Regions from separate parts of the Actinomadura sp. NPDC047616 genome, predicted to be linked through region 2. Evidence: riboswitches for the same ligand, from Rfam matches in the RefSeq annotation. Region 2 holds a riboswitch; the other holds the start of a gene.
The links. Region 2 has a riboswitch for cyclic di-AMP ahead of ABZ801_RS04405 (hypothetical protein). Riboswitches for the same ligand answer to the same signal wherever they lie in the genome.

Region 1: it holds a riboswitch for cyclic di-AMP, as region 2 does, so the genes downstream of both, ABZ801_RS30325 (NlpC/P60 family protein) here and ABZ801_RS04405 (hypothetical protein) in region 2, are expected to answer to the same signal.

Annotation. Positions count from the first base shown of each region.
Region 1 covers NZ_JBEYTB010000015.1:1,869-9,438, forward strand. The annotation lists gene ABZ801_RS30310 (RDD family protein) at 794-1,357, opposite strand; gene ABZ801_RS30315 (RDD family protein) at 1,364-2,221, opposite strand; gene ABZ801_RS30320 (amino-acid N-acetyltransferase) at 2,225-2,776, opposite strand; cyclic di-AMP (ydaO/yuaA leader) riboswitch at 3,079-3,280, shown strand; gene ABZ801_RS30325 (NlpC/P60 family protein) at 3,284-4,327, shown strand; gene ABZ801_RS30330 (LuxR C-terminal-related transcriptional regulator) at 4,524-4,754, opposite strand; gene ABZ801_RS30335 (LacI family DNA-binding transcriptional regulator) at 5,316-6,347, shown strand; gene lysX (bifunctional lysylphosphatidylglycerol synthetase/lysine--tRNA ligase LysX) at 6,393-7,570, opposite strand, start outside.
Region 2 covers NZ_JBEYTB010000001.1:923,882-931,451, reverse strand. The annotation lists gene ABZ801_RS04415 (serine/threonine-protein kinase) at 1-1,568, shown strand, start outside; gene ABZ801_RS04410 (S8 family peptidase) at 1,728-2,897, shown strand; cyclic di-AMP (ydaO/yuaA leader) riboswitch at 3,116-3,291, shown strand; gene ABZ801_RS04405 (hypothetical protein) at 3,295-4,239, shown strand; gene ABZ801_RS04400 (DUF2199 domain-containing protein) at 4,263-4,766, shown strand; gene purL (phosphoribosylformylglycinamidine synthase subunit PurL) at 4,865-7,156, opposite strand.

The DNA.
Region 1 (7,570 bases), on a different contig from region 2:
ACGGACATCGTTACGGGCCGCCGCCTGCGCCACGTCACCGTGCACCTACACCTCGGCACGCGACCGGAGCATACGGCACCGGCAGCCCAGGAGGCATGTCCGGTACCACCGCCTCGGCCATATCGATCACGCTCAGTAATCACCGGGGCGTCCGCGGTCCGATCCCGCGTTGAGCCGTGCGCAAGTCTTTACCCTTTGTCTCGCCGTTGACGCACGCCGGCCGTCCCAGGCGGCTCGGAAGGCGACAGCCGGCGCACTCGATGTGCGCGGCCGGTGAGCGCGCCCCAGCCGGATCCGGGCTCCCGTCTTGTGTACGACGCACAGAGATCTGGGCGGCGCGTTCTGACCTCTCTGAGCGACCCCGCCGACAATACGCCCTCATGGACACCCCATGGCCGATCCCGTCCGGTTCTCATAGCTCCCACGGCCGTATGGGCTCGCCCATCACCCTTAGACCGTCGACATAAGGCCATCGGCGTAGGCTCCGAGCACGGAACGGCCGCCGTTGTAAGGGGCGTCCAGGGGAAGAGACGCCTCGCGGAAGGGCCGACGGCGTAAGGGGTGGAGTAGGGCTTGGCCGCGCCGGGGAAGCGCGGCCGTTAGGGGCCGGCCGCTCGTATGGGTCCGGGTAAGCGTAAGCGCTTGGACCGGCGTATGGGACCAAGGACGCTAAGCGCCCGCTGTAAGCGGCCTCTATAGCCGTACCGGCCTCCTATCGAGCCTCAACCTTCTATGAGGGCATATGAGAGGTGTATGAGAACGAGGCGGAAGTACGGCGCGAAGTACGAAGCGCTCAGGCCTCCTGGGCGTCTGCCGCCGCCGCGACGGCGGCGGGCCGCCTGACCACGACCGTCCCCGCGAAACGGTCGTGCAGGGCCCTGCGGCGTGCGGACCGCTCCAGCCGCGACTCGTAAATCGCCCCGGCGTTCGCCACCCAGAACAGTCCCGCCACCGCCCCGAACACCGGGACGGGACGGACCGCGATGGGCAGGCAGTACGTGGCGGCCCGCAGCAGCGAACGGAGCACGTCCGGGCGTCTCCTGTCCACGGCGGGGCAGCCCGGGTCCTCACGGACGACTTCGATGCCCGCGACGCGCTTGCCCACGGTGCGCCCCCACAGCGCGAGCTGGATCCACTCGTACACGAGCAGCAGCCCGGCCACGAGCGGTGGCGCGACCTTCTCGATGCCGAGGTCGGGGAAGCCTTCCCGGATCACCATGACCACGGGAAGGCCCACCACGAGCGTGTCGACGATGCGCGCGACCAGCCGCTGCCCCGGTTCGGCGAGTTCCGGGGCGCTCTCCCCCTCTGCCGGGGGAAGGGGGTCGGCGCCGGGTGCGGGAGGGGACGCCGCCACTGCGGGCTATCCCTCGTAGCCCGTGTGGCCGGGGTACTCGGCCGTCCGGTCGGCGTAGTCGCCCGTCTGGTCGGAGTACTCGGAGTACTCCCCACGCTCGTCGATGACGAGCGTCCCCGAGAAGCGGTCGTGCAGGGACTGGCGCAGCGGCTGGTCCCAGATGGCCCACAGATAGGCCATCACGGTGCCGATACAGACCAGCAGCATGCCGTAGGCGAAGTAGTCCCACACCTTCACGGCGAGCGCGAGGAAGAAGAAGAGGCCGAGCTGGTAGCCGATGTGCATGACACCCGCGCGCCACACGGCCTGCGTCGTCGTCAGCGGCTCTCCCGCGGGCCGCGCCTGTACCACCCCCAGGTGCAGGACGCGCTTGCCCAGGGTCCGCCCCCACATGGCGAGCTGGACCGCCTCATAGAGGAACGGCAGCACCGCCAGTACCGCGAAAAGGGTGAAGATGATGGGCCAGTTCCAGATGCCGCCCTCGCTGCTGGCCTTGCTCCCGGAGGTGTCCAGGCCGATGATGCCGACGCTGATGGGAACGATGAGCGCGAATCCGAAAACGGCCACCAGGACGTTGTCGATGAGGCGCGCCCCGGCCCTGCGGAGGATCGGCGCCAGGGGAAGGTCCGCGGCGGCGGCGTCGTAGCCGCCGCCGTCATATCCCTGGGCGGGCGGCTGCTGCCATTGCTGTTGCCATTGCTGCTGTGGGGCCCCCCCGCCCTGCCACGGAGAACCGTGCTGCTGGGGCTGCTGCCACTGTGAGCCCTGCTGGGAGGGTGGGGCACCGTAGGACGGTCCGCCTTGGTAGGGCGGGCCCGGGGGCTGCCGCGGATAGGGCTGTCCGCGGTGGGGGGAGTCGCTCATCGATCAGTCCTCCAGGCGAAGCAACATCCGGGTATTGCCCAACGTATTCGGCTTGACCCGGTCGAGGTCCAGGAACTCTGCCACGCCTTCGTCGTAGGAACGGAGAAGCTCGTCGTACACCTCGCGCGACACGGGGGTTCCGAGGATCGGCTCGAAGCCGTGCCGGGCGAAGAAGTCCACCTCGAAGGTAAGGCAGAACACCCTTCCCACTCCCAGTTCCCGCGCGGTTTCCAGAAGCCGCTCGACAATCCGGTGCCCTATGCCGTGGCCCCCGTACTCCTTGTCCACGGCCACCGAGCGCACCTCGGCCAGGTCCTCCCACATCACATGGAGGGCGCCGCAGCCCACGACGCGCCCCCCGCGCCCCCCTGGGCGTCGCTCGTCCCCCGGCGCGGCGGCCCGGACGTCCTCGGCCACCCAGAACTCCTGGACGTCCTCATAGAGCGTCACCGTGGACCTGGCGAGCATCCGCCGCCCCGGACCGGCGTACGCGTCGATGAGCCGCCGGATGTGCGGCACGTCGGCGGTACGGGCACGCCTGATCACGACTTCCACAAACAGGCGACATTATCGGACCGCGGGCGGCCTCCCGTGGCCGGTCCGTCACGCACGGCCGCCGGCACGGCGCCACAGACGACGCAGATGTACCGAAAGACACGAACGGCATCGTCCGATACCGACCGTCCCCTCAAGCGGACAGAAAGTGAAATAGCGCACAGCGAAGTGATCGCACAAGCCCGCGAGCACCCGTGTTACATCCGAGCGTCCTCGGGTCACCTGCGATTTCGCATGTTCTGGTTGGCAGGCGACGAGCGCTCCGTTAGTCTCCTGCGCTGACATCGGACCCCCGTGATCGGGAGGCCGAACCGCCGAGTCCCGCGGGCCGCAGCCGGCGCCCCGCAGGAACCGGGGACCCGCGATCGGACGGTTCCGGGACCACTCCAGAGCCATGCCGACTGGGGTGAATCCGCACGGTGCGGACGCTCCGCACGTCCGCGGAAGGTGCAGCTCCGGCCCGAACCCGTCAGCTCACCCGGTAGGCGGACGAGGAGAGGAGAGTTCTTGGAGCCCTCGCGCCCCGCGTTCCTTTCGCGCCCGCTGCGCGCCGCGCAGGCCGTAGTCATTGCGCGCGTCACCGCGTGCGCCGCCGCCCGCCCCGGCCGCCGGGCCGCCGCGGCGACCGGCGCGCTCGCCGCCGTCTCCCTCGTCGTGGCCGCGCCCGCCCCCGCCGCGCAGGCCGACCCCGAGCCCTCCACCAAGGAGCTGCGCGAGCAGGCGACCAAGCTCGCCGACCAGCTGGAGCAGCTCACCGAGCAGTACAACGGCCTGCGCGTCAAGCTGAAGCAGTCGCAGCGCGCCGCCAAGGTGGCGGGCGACAACGCCAAGCGCCAGCAGAAGGCGCTGGAGGAGGAGCGCGCCAAGGTCGGCAGCCTGGCGGCCACCAGCTACATGCAGGGCGGCGCCGACCCCACGGTCTCGTTCCTGGCCGCGCAGAACCCGCAGGCGATGCTCGACCAGGCCGCCACGCTGCACTACTTCGCCACCCAGGACGGCACCAAGGTGCAGGGCCTGATGCAGGCCATGCAGGCGGCCGAGCGGGCGCGCAAGTCCGCCGAGGCGCGCGCCGAGCAGGTCGAGCAGCTGCGCACGCAGCTGGAGGGCCAGCGCAAGAAGGTCACCACGGCCTACGAGAAGGTCCGCGGCAGGCTGGTCAAGCGCGACCCCACCCAGCTGACCAAGCTGCCCGTGGCCGGCACCGGCAAGGCCGCCCAGGCGCTGCGGTACGCGATGACCAAGATCGGCAGGCCGTACGTGTGGGGCGCGGAGGGGCCCAACACCTTCGACTGCTCCGGCCTGGTGATGTGGGCCTACCGGCAGGTGGGCGTCAGCCTGCCGCACTACACCGGCAGCCAGTGGAACGCCGGCACGCACATCTCCCGCGACCAGCTGCAGCCCGGAGACCTGGTGTTCTTCTACTCCGACCTGCACCACGTGGGCCTGTACGTCGGCAACGGCAAGATGCTGCACGCGCCGCAGACCGGCGACGTGGTGAAGATCGCGCCGATGGCGGGCCGCCCGTTCGCGGGCGGGGTCCGGGTCGCCTGAGGTCACCGGCGCACACGGGTCCGCGTGCGGGCGTGCTGCGACCGCCGCGTCGGACCACGTCCGCGGCGACGTCTCCCACGGGGACCTACCCGAGGGGCCGCCGACGTCGCCGCGCGGGGTCGGACGGTGGTCGCCGATGCTCGGTCGAATGCTTTCGCGCCGCCGCCCGCCGGGGGGCGGGTGCGGGGGCGCGCCCCTAGATGAGCTGTCGCCGGGCCGCCCAGACCACGGCCTCGATGGGCGTGTTGACCTCCAGCCGGTCGCAGATGGTCCGCAGCCGGCGGCGCAGGGTCCGGGCGCTCAGTTCCAGCTTTCGTGCCGCCACGTCCGCGGTGACACCGCTGGCGATCTGCGCGAGGAGCTTGATCTCCTCTTCGCTGAGGCGCAGGTCGTCGGTGCCACGACGTGCGATGGTGGCCTGTTCCACTCCGTCCTCCCTCGTCCGTGGTGATGACCGCGGGGATGCAGCCGTCCGCTGCACAGGCACGGGCGGGCCTTGATCTGTACGCGTCGGGTTGCCGGGTCCGGGGCGGGGGGCCGGACCGAGATCATCGGTGTGCCTTGCCGTCTGGCGTGCTTTGGCCGGAGGTGGCCGATGGGCCGATTGCTCGGCGCCGAACGGGAACCCCGGGTAACGATTCAGTCGTTAGGCCGACCGGACGCGGATGCTCCTCGTCGCCTCGGGCGCGCGCACGATGATGTGGCGGGCTCGTGGCGGAGCGCGTCGTGTCCGGGACGGGTCATGATCGCCAGTCACGTCAACCCATCCCTCCTCGTCCGATTCGCCCATACCATCGGGGGCGATGATCGTGAATCGTTTCAAGGCACGCTTCGGCTCGGAACGCTAGGCGGCCGGATCCGGCCCGTCAAGCGCGGATTAAGCACGTTGTGTGCTCTTATGACTACGGTCCGCGACCGGCTTCGCGGGGGTTCGGTGCGGACAACTCGATAACCTGCGAAAACCAGTCCGGGGTCGACGAGGAGAGACTTGCCTCAGAGCAGTATTCGGGAAGTCGCGAGGCGCGCCGGAGTCTCAGTTGGGACCGTTTCGAATGTCCTAAACCGGCCAGACCTCGTGGCCGAAGCCACCCGTGACCGCGTCCGCGCGGCCATCGAGGAGCTCGGCTTCGTGCGCAACGAGTCCGCCCGGCGGCTGCGCCAGGGCGGGCGCCGCGCGGACGGCGGTCCGCCCGGCCCGCGTCCCCGGCCGTTCGGCGTGGTCGTGGAGGACCTGACCAACCCGTACGCCACCGACGTGGCCCGCGGCGCCGAGCAGGCCCTCAACGCGGCGGGCCACGACGCGCTGTGGCTGACCAACGACCACTCCGCCGACAAGGAGCGCCGCTGCCTGGAACTGCTGGAGCAGCAGCGCGCCGCGGGGGTGCTGATCACGCCGGTGGGGCTCGGCCCGGCCGGCATCGTGCGGCTGCGGGCGGCGGGCATGACGGTGGTGCTGCTCGACCACGCAGGTCCGGGCGTGTGCTCGGTGCGGGTCGACCACGTCGCGGGCGGGGCCGTCGCCGCCGCGCACCTGCTCGGCCTGGGCCGCGAGCGGCTGGCGTTCGTGACCGGCGACCCGCACCCGCAGCCCTGCCAGGAGCGGCTGGACGGCGCCGCCCGCGCCCTCGCCCGGGCGGGGCACGAGCCCGCGGTCACGCTGACGCAGGCGTCGCTGTCGCCGAAGGAGGGCGGGGCCGCGGCGCGCCGCCTGCTGGCGCTGGACCCGGTGCCGACCGGCGTGTTCTGCGCCAACGACCTGCTGGCCGTGGGGCTGGTGAACGAGCTGGTGCGGCAGGGCGTGCGGGTGCCCGAGGACGTGGCGGTGATCGGCTACGACGACATCGAGCTGGCGGCCACCGCGGCCGTCCCGCTGACCACGATCCGCCAGCCCCGGCACGAGCTGGGCCGGGCGGCCGCCGAGCTGGCCCTCACCGAGGCCGCCGAGGCGGCCGAGGGCCCCGGGCACCAGCACCGCCAGATCGTCCTGACGCCCGAGCTGGTCGTGCGCGAGTCCGCGTAGCCGGTCGGCGGCGGCTCGCCGTGCCGCGAGCCGCCGCCGGTCGCGTCACTCGGGCTTGACCAGCGGGAACAGGATCGTCTCGCGGATGTTCTTGCCGGTGAAAGCCATGATCATCCGGTCGATGCCGACGCCGACGCCGCCGGTGGGCGGCATCGCGTACTCCAGGGCGCGCAGGAAGTCCTCGTCCAGCTGCATGGCCTCCGGGTCGCCGCCGGCCGCCAGCAGCGACTGCTCGGTGAGCCGGCGCCGCTGCTCGACCGGGTCGATCAGCTCCGAGTAGGCGGTGCCCAGCTCGGTGCCGAACCCGATGAGGTCCCACTTCTCGGTCAGCAGCGGCTCCTCGCGGTGCTGCCGGGTCAGCGGCGAGGTCTCCAGCGGGTAGTCCATGACGAACGTCGGCTGGACCAGCGTGTGCTCGACCAGCTCCTCGAAGATCTCCTGGACGAGCTTGCCCTGCCCCCACTTGGGGTCCCAGGTGACGCCGCGCGCGTCGGCGTACTTGCGCACCTGCTCCAGCGGCGTGTGCGGGGTGATCTCCTCGCCGAGCGCCTGCGACACCGCCCCGTACAACGTGATGCGCGGCCACTCGGCGAGACCGAGGTCGATCTCCCGGCCGTCGCGCACCACCACCGACGTGCCCAGCGCGGCCACGACGCACCGCTGGTACAGGCGCTGGGTGAGGTCGGCCATGTCGTTGTAGTCGAGGTAGGTGCCGTACGCCTCCAGCATCGTGAACTCGGGGTTGTGCGTGGAGTCCGCGCCCTCGTTGCGGAAGTTGCGGTTGATCTCGAAGACCTTCTCGATGCCGCCGACGACGAGCCGCTTGAGGTACAGCTCGATCGCGATCCGCAGGTAGAGGTCCATGCCGTAGGCGTTGATGTGCGTCACGAACGGCCGTGCCGCCGCCCCGCCGTGGATCGGCTGCAGCATCGGGGTCTCGACCTCGAGGTACCCCTCCTCGTGCCAGAAGTCGCGCGCCGCCCGCACGGTGTCGCTGCGCAGCCGGGCCATCCGGCGCGCCTCGTCGTTGACGATCAGGTCGACGTAGCGCAGCCGCACCCGGGCCTCGGGGTCGGTGAGGCCGACGTGCTTCTCCGGCAGCGGCCGCAGGCACTTGGCGGTGATCTGGAACCGGTCGGCCATGATCGACAGCTCGCCGCGGCGGGAGGTGATGACCTCGCCCTCCACACCGATGTGGTCGCCGAGGTCGACCTCGCGCTTCC
Region 2 (7,570 bases):
TGGTCGGCGAGTTCGTGGACGGCCCGTCGCTGCAGCAGCTGGTCGAGGAGGAGGGGCCGCGCGCCGGCGCGGTGATGGAGCGGCTGGCCGCGGGCATCATGATCGCGGTCGCGGCGGCGCACCGGGCCGGGGCGGCGCACCACGACCTCAAGCCGCGCAACGTGCTGCTGGGCCGGGACGGCCCGATGGTGACGGACCTGGGCGTGACCCGCGCGCTGGAGGCGGTGTGCGCGACGCCGACCGGCCGGGTCAGCGACGATCCTGCGTACAAGGCGCCCGAGCAGCTCAGCGGCATCGGCATCGGACCGGCCGCGGACGTGTTCGCCTGGGCCGTCACGCTGCTGTTCGCGGCCTCGGGCGCGTCGCCGTTCGGGGAGGGCTCGCCGTCGGAGGTCATGCAGCGGGTCGTGTACGACGACCCGGACCTGTCGGCGCTGCCCGGATCGCTGCGGGACGTGGTCGCCGACGCGCTGGCCAAGGACCCGGAGAGCCGTCCCGCCGCCACGGAGATCCTCGATCGGCTGCTGGGCGAGAGCGGAACGTTGACGTCCCGGATGCCGCCCTCGCTGGTGTCCGAGGCGCGGGAGCTGCTGCGCGCGCCCCTGCCGTCCGTGGTCACCTCGCCTGAGGTGCTTCCCCTGCAGCTGCCGCCTCCCACGGAGGCCCCCACGGCCGTGCAGCCGCCACCCCCTGCGGCCGTGCCACCACCGCCCCCTGCGGCCGTGCCACCACCGCCTCCCGCGGCCGTGCAGCCGCCGCCTCCTGTGGCGCCTGAGGCGGTGCCGGCGGGGTTCGGTGCTGTTGGGGGCGCCGCCGTGCACGTGCCGGTGCGGGACGACTTCGGCGGGGACGCGACGCAGGCGCTGCCGCCCCTGGCCGCCATCCCGGCGCCGTCGTCCGTCGAGGACACGGCGACGGACATGACCGCGCCCACGCCCCACCTGATCCCCGGCCTGGAGCCGCAGGACGACGACCAGCACGACGCGAAGCACAACCCCACGGCGATCCTGCGGCTGGAGCCCGAGCCGGAGCGTCCGTCACTGGCCTCGCGCCTGCCCAGGCTGCCGGGAGGGCGGTCGCTGCCGCGTCCGAGCAACCATGTGCTGGGCGTGGCGCTGTCGCTGGTCATCGGCGTGCTGGTGGGCATCGCGATCATCGCGCTGGTGCTGTGGCCGCAGTTCCGCGGCGACTCGGCGGAGGACCCGCAGCGGGCCGATCCGGCGGCCCGCGCCGCCGACGACCGTCCGGTCACCGCGATTCCGCCGGCGTTCGCGGGCGCCTGGCGGGGAACGGCGATCAACGCGTCGCGCGGAGCGCAGTTCCCGATCGAGGTGAACTTCGAGGCCGGGGCGACGTCCGCCCGCGCCTTCTACCCGCGGGAACGCTGCTCGGGGACGCTGACGCTGACGCAGGGCACCAACCGGACGCTGCGCATGGCGCTGACCATCGCCAAGCCGTGCACCAGCGGAAACGTGCAGATCACCCGGCAGCAGGACGGCACGTTGCAGTACGTGTGGACGAGCCCGAGCGGTAAGGCGACCTATCACGCCCGTCTCGCCCGGGGGTGAGAGCAGGAAAATCGCCGTGCGCACCGGCTGACCAGTTTCAGCCTAATTACCGGTTTTTTCGGTGAATTACAGGGCGTTCTCCAATAAAGTACCGGCTTGTCGACGCGCCCCGATCTTGGCCACGGGGGCCACGGGCGCGTCGCAGGCAAAGGAGACCCGGTGCGCCCTGTCCCCCCACGAAGATTTCTCGTCACCGGTGCGGTCACGGCCGGTCTGGTCGTCGTCGCCGCGCCGCTCTCCCTGGCCGCCGTCCCCGATCCCGTCCGGGTTCAGGTCACGGCCGCGCAGGGCACCCCCGTTCCGGGCAAGTACATCGTCACGCTCAAGGACGGCACCTCGGCGGCCACCACCGCCGGCCAGGTGAACGCGGGGTCGGTCCAGCGGTTCGGGGGCGCGCTCAACGGCTTCGCCGCCAAGCTCAGCGCCGCGCAGCTGGACAAGCTGCGCCGCAACCGCAACGTCGTCGCGATCGAGCAGGACCAGATCTACCGGGCCAGCACCACGCAGAACTCCCCCACGTGGGGCCTGGACCGCATCGACCAGCGCAAGCTGCCGCTGTCGAAGTCCTATTACTACAAGAACACCGGCAGCGGCGTGAACGCCTACGTCATCGACACCGGGATCGCCTGGTCGCACCCGCAGTTCGAGGGCCGCGCCAAGTCGGTCTGGAAGGCCCCGGCCTTCTCCGACGGCTGGGACTGCAACGGGCACGGCACCCACGTGGCGGGCACGATCGGGTCCAAGACCTACGGGGTGGCCAAGAAGGTCAACCTGCGGTCGCTGCGCGTGCTGGACTGCGAGGGCTTCGGCGAGCTGTCCGACGTCATCGCCGCCGTCGACTGGACGCGGAAGAACGCCGTCAAGCCCGCGGTCGCCAACCTGTCCCTGGGCGGCCCCAAGTCCACCGCGCTCAACACCGCCATGACGAACCTGTCCAAGTCGGGCGTCTTCGTCGCCGTCGCGGCGGGCAACGAGAACCAGAACGCCTGCAACACCTCCCCGGCCAGCGCCGGCTGGGTGCAGGCGGTCGGCGCGACCACCATCTACGACAACCGCGCCACCTTCTCCAACTACGGGTCCTGCGTGGACATCTTCGCGCCCGGCTACGGCATCAAGTCGACGTGGCCCGGCGGCGGCACGGCGTCGCTGTCCGGCACGTCCATGGCGTCCCCGCACGTCGCCGGGGCGGCGGCGCTGTACCTGCAGTCGCACCGCGGCGCCACGTTCCCGACCGTGCAGAAGTGGCTGAACGACAACTCCACCAAGAGCCGCCTCAAGCGCATCCCGAGCGGCACGCCCAACCGGCTGCTCTACAAGGGCACCGCTTGACCGTCGCAGTACCGCGGCTTGGGACCCCTGCCCGCCCGGGCAGGGGTCCCGCTGCGCGTGCCGCCGACGCGCTACGCTGCGGGGCGGCGGTCCGTCTTGTCTCGCAGTCCCGGCCATCCCAGGTTTCCCTTGGGTCTAATCTTGGCCAAGAACCGACCGGTTCCTTACAGTAGCCTTCGCCCACTGGGGTGGGCATGATCGCAAACCGATCGGCAGGCTGGCCGAGCCAGCCGAATCCCGCGGCCGTACTACGGCACGGGAACCGGGGACCCAAACGCCGGGCGGCCAGCCAGGTCACGTCGGCACCGGGGTGAATTCGCGGCCCCGCCGCGATAGGGCGGACTCCCGGCCCGAACCCGTCAGCTAACCCGGTAGGCGTCACAGGAGAGGAGACGACGTGGAGAGCCCGAGCTCCACCCGCCCCCGTCATGCCGCGCGGACGCGGCGCCCCGTCTTGGCTCTCGCCGTCGCCGCGGCGGCCGTCTTGGTGACGTCGGCGGGCACGGCGCCCGCCCAGGCGGACCCGGGTGACACCGGCCGGATGAGCAAGCTGAACAGGCAGATCGCCCAGCTCGACAAGGCGTACGGCGGCGACCTGGCCAAGCTCAAGGACGCCCAGTACGGCATCCAGAAGGCCCAGCAGAAGCAGCGCCTGCTCCAGCGGGACCTCGACGGCGCGCGCACCCTGGTGGCGCAGATGGCCGCCTCCCAGTACATGACGGGCACCACCGACCCGGCCGTGGCGGTGCTGGCCAGCGACGACCCCGACAACGTGCTCAACAACGCCAGCCTGGCCAGCCACGTGGCGTCCAACCAGGCCGCCAAGGTGCGCCAGATCGAGCAGCTGGTGACCGAGCAGAAGAAGGCGCGCGAGGAGTACCAGAAGAAGGTCGACGAGCTGGAGAAGGACATCGCGGAACTGCGCTCGCAGAAGCGCAAGGTCCAGGCGATGATCAAGAAGTTCAAGCCCGAGTCCCCCAGCTCCGGGATGGGCGGGGTCACCCCCCGCATGCTGAAGGTCAAGAACACCATCGACATCGAGTTCGGCCCGTTCCCGATCATCGGCTGCGTGCGGATGACCGGCGACCCGCAGGACCACGCCACCGGGCGCGCCTGCGACTTCATGGTCAGCACCGGCGGCACGATGCCGTCGTCGAGCGGCAAGTCCCTCGGCGACCGCACGGCCGAGTACGCCGTCGCCAACGCCAACCGCCTGGGCATCAAGTACGTGATCTGGCGGCAGCGCATCTACGACATGCGCAGCCCCGGCTGGCGCACCATGGAGAACCGCGGCGGCGTCACCGCCAACCACTACGACCACGTCCACATCTCGGTGTTCTAGGGGAGCCCGGCCTGTCCACTCACATGGGGTTCCACTGTTCGCACTGCGGACGGCACCACGACGAACTGCCGATGGCCTTCGCCGCACCGGCCCCGGACTACTGGGCCCCCGAGTTCGCGGCCGACCCCGCCAGCGAGCTGACCTCCGACACCTGTGTGATCAAAGGTCAGGCGTTCTTCGTCCACGGGCTGATCGAGATCCCCGTGGTCGACAGCGGCGAGATCTTCAGCTGGGGCGTCTGGGTGTCGCTCAGCCAGGACAACTTCACCCGCGCCCTGAAGCTCTGGGACACCCCGGGCAGGGAGGGCGAGCCCGCCTACTTCGGCTGGCTGTCCACGGAACTGACGCTCTACTCCCCCACGACGATCAATCTCAGGACCAACCTGCACACCCGCCCGGTCGGCGAACGCCCGTCCATCGAGCTGGAACCCACCGACCACCCGTTGGCGGTCGAGCAGCGCTCGGGGATCACGCGGGCCCGCGTTCAGCAGATCGCCGAGACCCTGCTCCACCCCGAAGCAAGGTAACCGCAACAACCCGCCGCCGGACGGACGTTCCGAGCACAAGAGACGGCGAAGGCCGCCGTCCGCTCGCGGCGGGCCGGCGGCCTTCTCGGGTGTGACGGTCAGTCGTTGGCGTAGCTGGGGACGATGTGCTCGTGCGTCTCGCGCAGTTCGGCGAGCGGGATGGAGAACAGCTCCTGCGGCTGCCCGTCGGCCCCCCGCGCGGAGATGTGGAGCGAATCGCCGCCCGTGACGCCGAGCTGGGTGACCGGGACCCCGGCGGCCTCGCACAGCGCCGCCAGGCGGCCCTCGGAGCCCGGACGGACGGCCACCACGGCGCGGGCCACCGACTCGCTGAACAGCGACACGAACGGGTCGCCGGGCAGCGTGATCTGGGCGCCCAGGCCGCCGCGCAGGCACGACTCCACCAGCGCCTGCGACAGGCCGCCGTCGGACAGGTCGTGCGCCGCCGACAGCAGGCCCTCACGGGCCGCCGCGACCAGCACCGAGGCCAGCGCGACCTCCGCGGGCAGGTCGACCTTGGGCGGCAGACCGCCCAGGTGCCCGTAGACGACGTGCGCCCACTCCGAGCCGCCGAACTCCTCGCGGGTCTGGCCCAGCAGCGCCAGCGTGGCGCCCTCGCTGCTGAACGCGATGCCGACGCGGCGCCGCACGTCGTCGTGCACGCCCAGCACGCCCACGACCGGCGTCGGGTTGATCGGCGTGGTGCCGGTCTGGTTGTAGAAGCTGACGTTGCCGCCGGTGACCGGGGTGCCCAGGTAGCGGCAGGCGTCCGCCAGCCCCTCGACGGCGCGGGCGAACTGCCACATCACGCCCGGGTCCTCGGGGGAACCGAAGTTCAGGCAGTTGGTGACCGCGAGCGGGCGGGCGCCGGTGGCGGCGACGTTGCGGTACGCCTCCGACAGGGCCAGCTGCGCGCCCGAGTACGGGTCGAGGCGGGTGTAGCGGCCGTTGCCGTCCAGCGACAGGGCGATGCCCAGGCCCGACTCGTCGTCCACCCGCAGCACGCCGGCGTCCTCGGGCATGGCCAGGACGGTGTTGCCCAGCACGTACCGGTCGTACTGCGAGGTCACCCACGTCTTGCTCGCCAGGTTCGGCGACCCGGCGAGCCACAGCACGGTGCGGCGCAGCTCGTCGGCGGTGGACGGGCGGGTCAGCCGTCCCGGGGTGTCGGACTGCAGCGCGGCCAGGTCCGCCGGGGGCTCGTACGGCCGCTGGTAGACCGGGCCCTCGTCGGCGGCGGTGCCCGGCGGAATGTCGACGATCTTCTCGCCGCGCCAGGTCATCACCAGCCGGCCGGTGTCGGTGACCGCGCCGATCACGGTGGCGGGGATCTCCCACTTGGCGCAGATCTCCAGGAACCGGTCGACCTTCGCGGGCTCGACCACCGCCATCATGCGCTCCTGCGACTCGCTCATGAGGATCTCCTCAGGGCGCAGGGTCGCGTCGCGCAGCGGGACGGAGTCCAGCTCGACGTGCATGCCGCCGGTGCCCGCGGCCGCCAGCTCGGTGGTGGCGCACGACACCCCGGCCGCGCCGAGGTCCTGGATGCCGACCACCAGGTCCTCGCGGAACAGCTCCTGGCAGCACTCGATCAGCAGCTTCTCCATGAACGGGTCGCCGACCTGCACGCTGGGCCGCTTGGCCTGCGACTCCTCGTCGAAGGTGGCCGAGGCCAGCACCGAGGCGCCGCCGATGCCGTCGGGCCCGGTGCCCGCGCCGAACAGGATCACCCGGTTGCCCGGGCCGGGCGCGACGGCCCGCTTGATGTCCTCGTGCTTCATCACGCCCACGCACAGGGCGTTGACGAGGGGGTTCTGCGCGTAGCAGGGGTCGAAGACGGTCTCGCCGCCGATGTTGGGCAGGCCGAGGGAGTTGCCGTAGCCGCCGATCCCGGCCACCACGCCGGGCAGCACCCGCTGGGTGTCGGGGGCGTCGGCGGGCCCGAACCGCAGCGAGTCCATGACCGCGACCGGCCGGGCGCCCATCGACATGATGTCGCGGACGATGCCGCCGACGCCGGTCGCCGCGCCCTGGTACGGCTCGACGTAGGACGGGTGGTTGTGCGACTCGACCTTGAACGTCACCGCCCAGCCGTGGCCGATGTCGACCACGCCCGCGTTCTCGCCCATGCCGACCAGCAGCGCGTCGCTCTCGGGCGCCTTCTCGCCGAACTGGCGCAGGTGCACCTTGGAGCTCTTGTAGGAGCAGTGCTCGCTCCACATCACCGAGTAGATCGCCAGCTCGGCGGAGGTGGGACGGCGGCCGAGGATCTCGCGGACCCGCCGGTACTCCTCCTCCTTCATGCCCAGCTCGGCGAACGGCTGCGGCCGGTCGGGGGTGGCCGCGGCGATCTCGACGGTGTCGGTGACGGGCTCGTCCGGCGGGGTCATCTCGGTGGCCAGCTTGGGCCGCGTCGGGCCGGCGAGGCCGGGCTGCGGGCCGGTCGTCTCGGCGGTCTCGACCGTCGGGACGGCCTCGGCGTACTGGAAGGGCTCGTCCTGCTCGTACGCCCGCTGCTCGCCGGGGACGGCGCGGTCCGGCGCGGTCCGCTCGGGCGACGGCTGCTCGGCGGCCAGCGCCCTGGCGAACGCCGCGGCCGCGTCCTGCGTCACCGCGACCTGCGGCGGCCCGGCCGGCACGGCGGGCTGCGGGCCGGTCGGGAACTCGCCGCCGACCGCGGGCTGCGGCCCGGTCGAAGGGCCGTCCTGGACGACCGGCTGCGGACCCGTGCCGGGCCCCTCCGGCGCGACGACCGGCTGCGGCCCACTGTCGACGGCGGGCAGCGGCCCCGTGGGCGGCCCCTG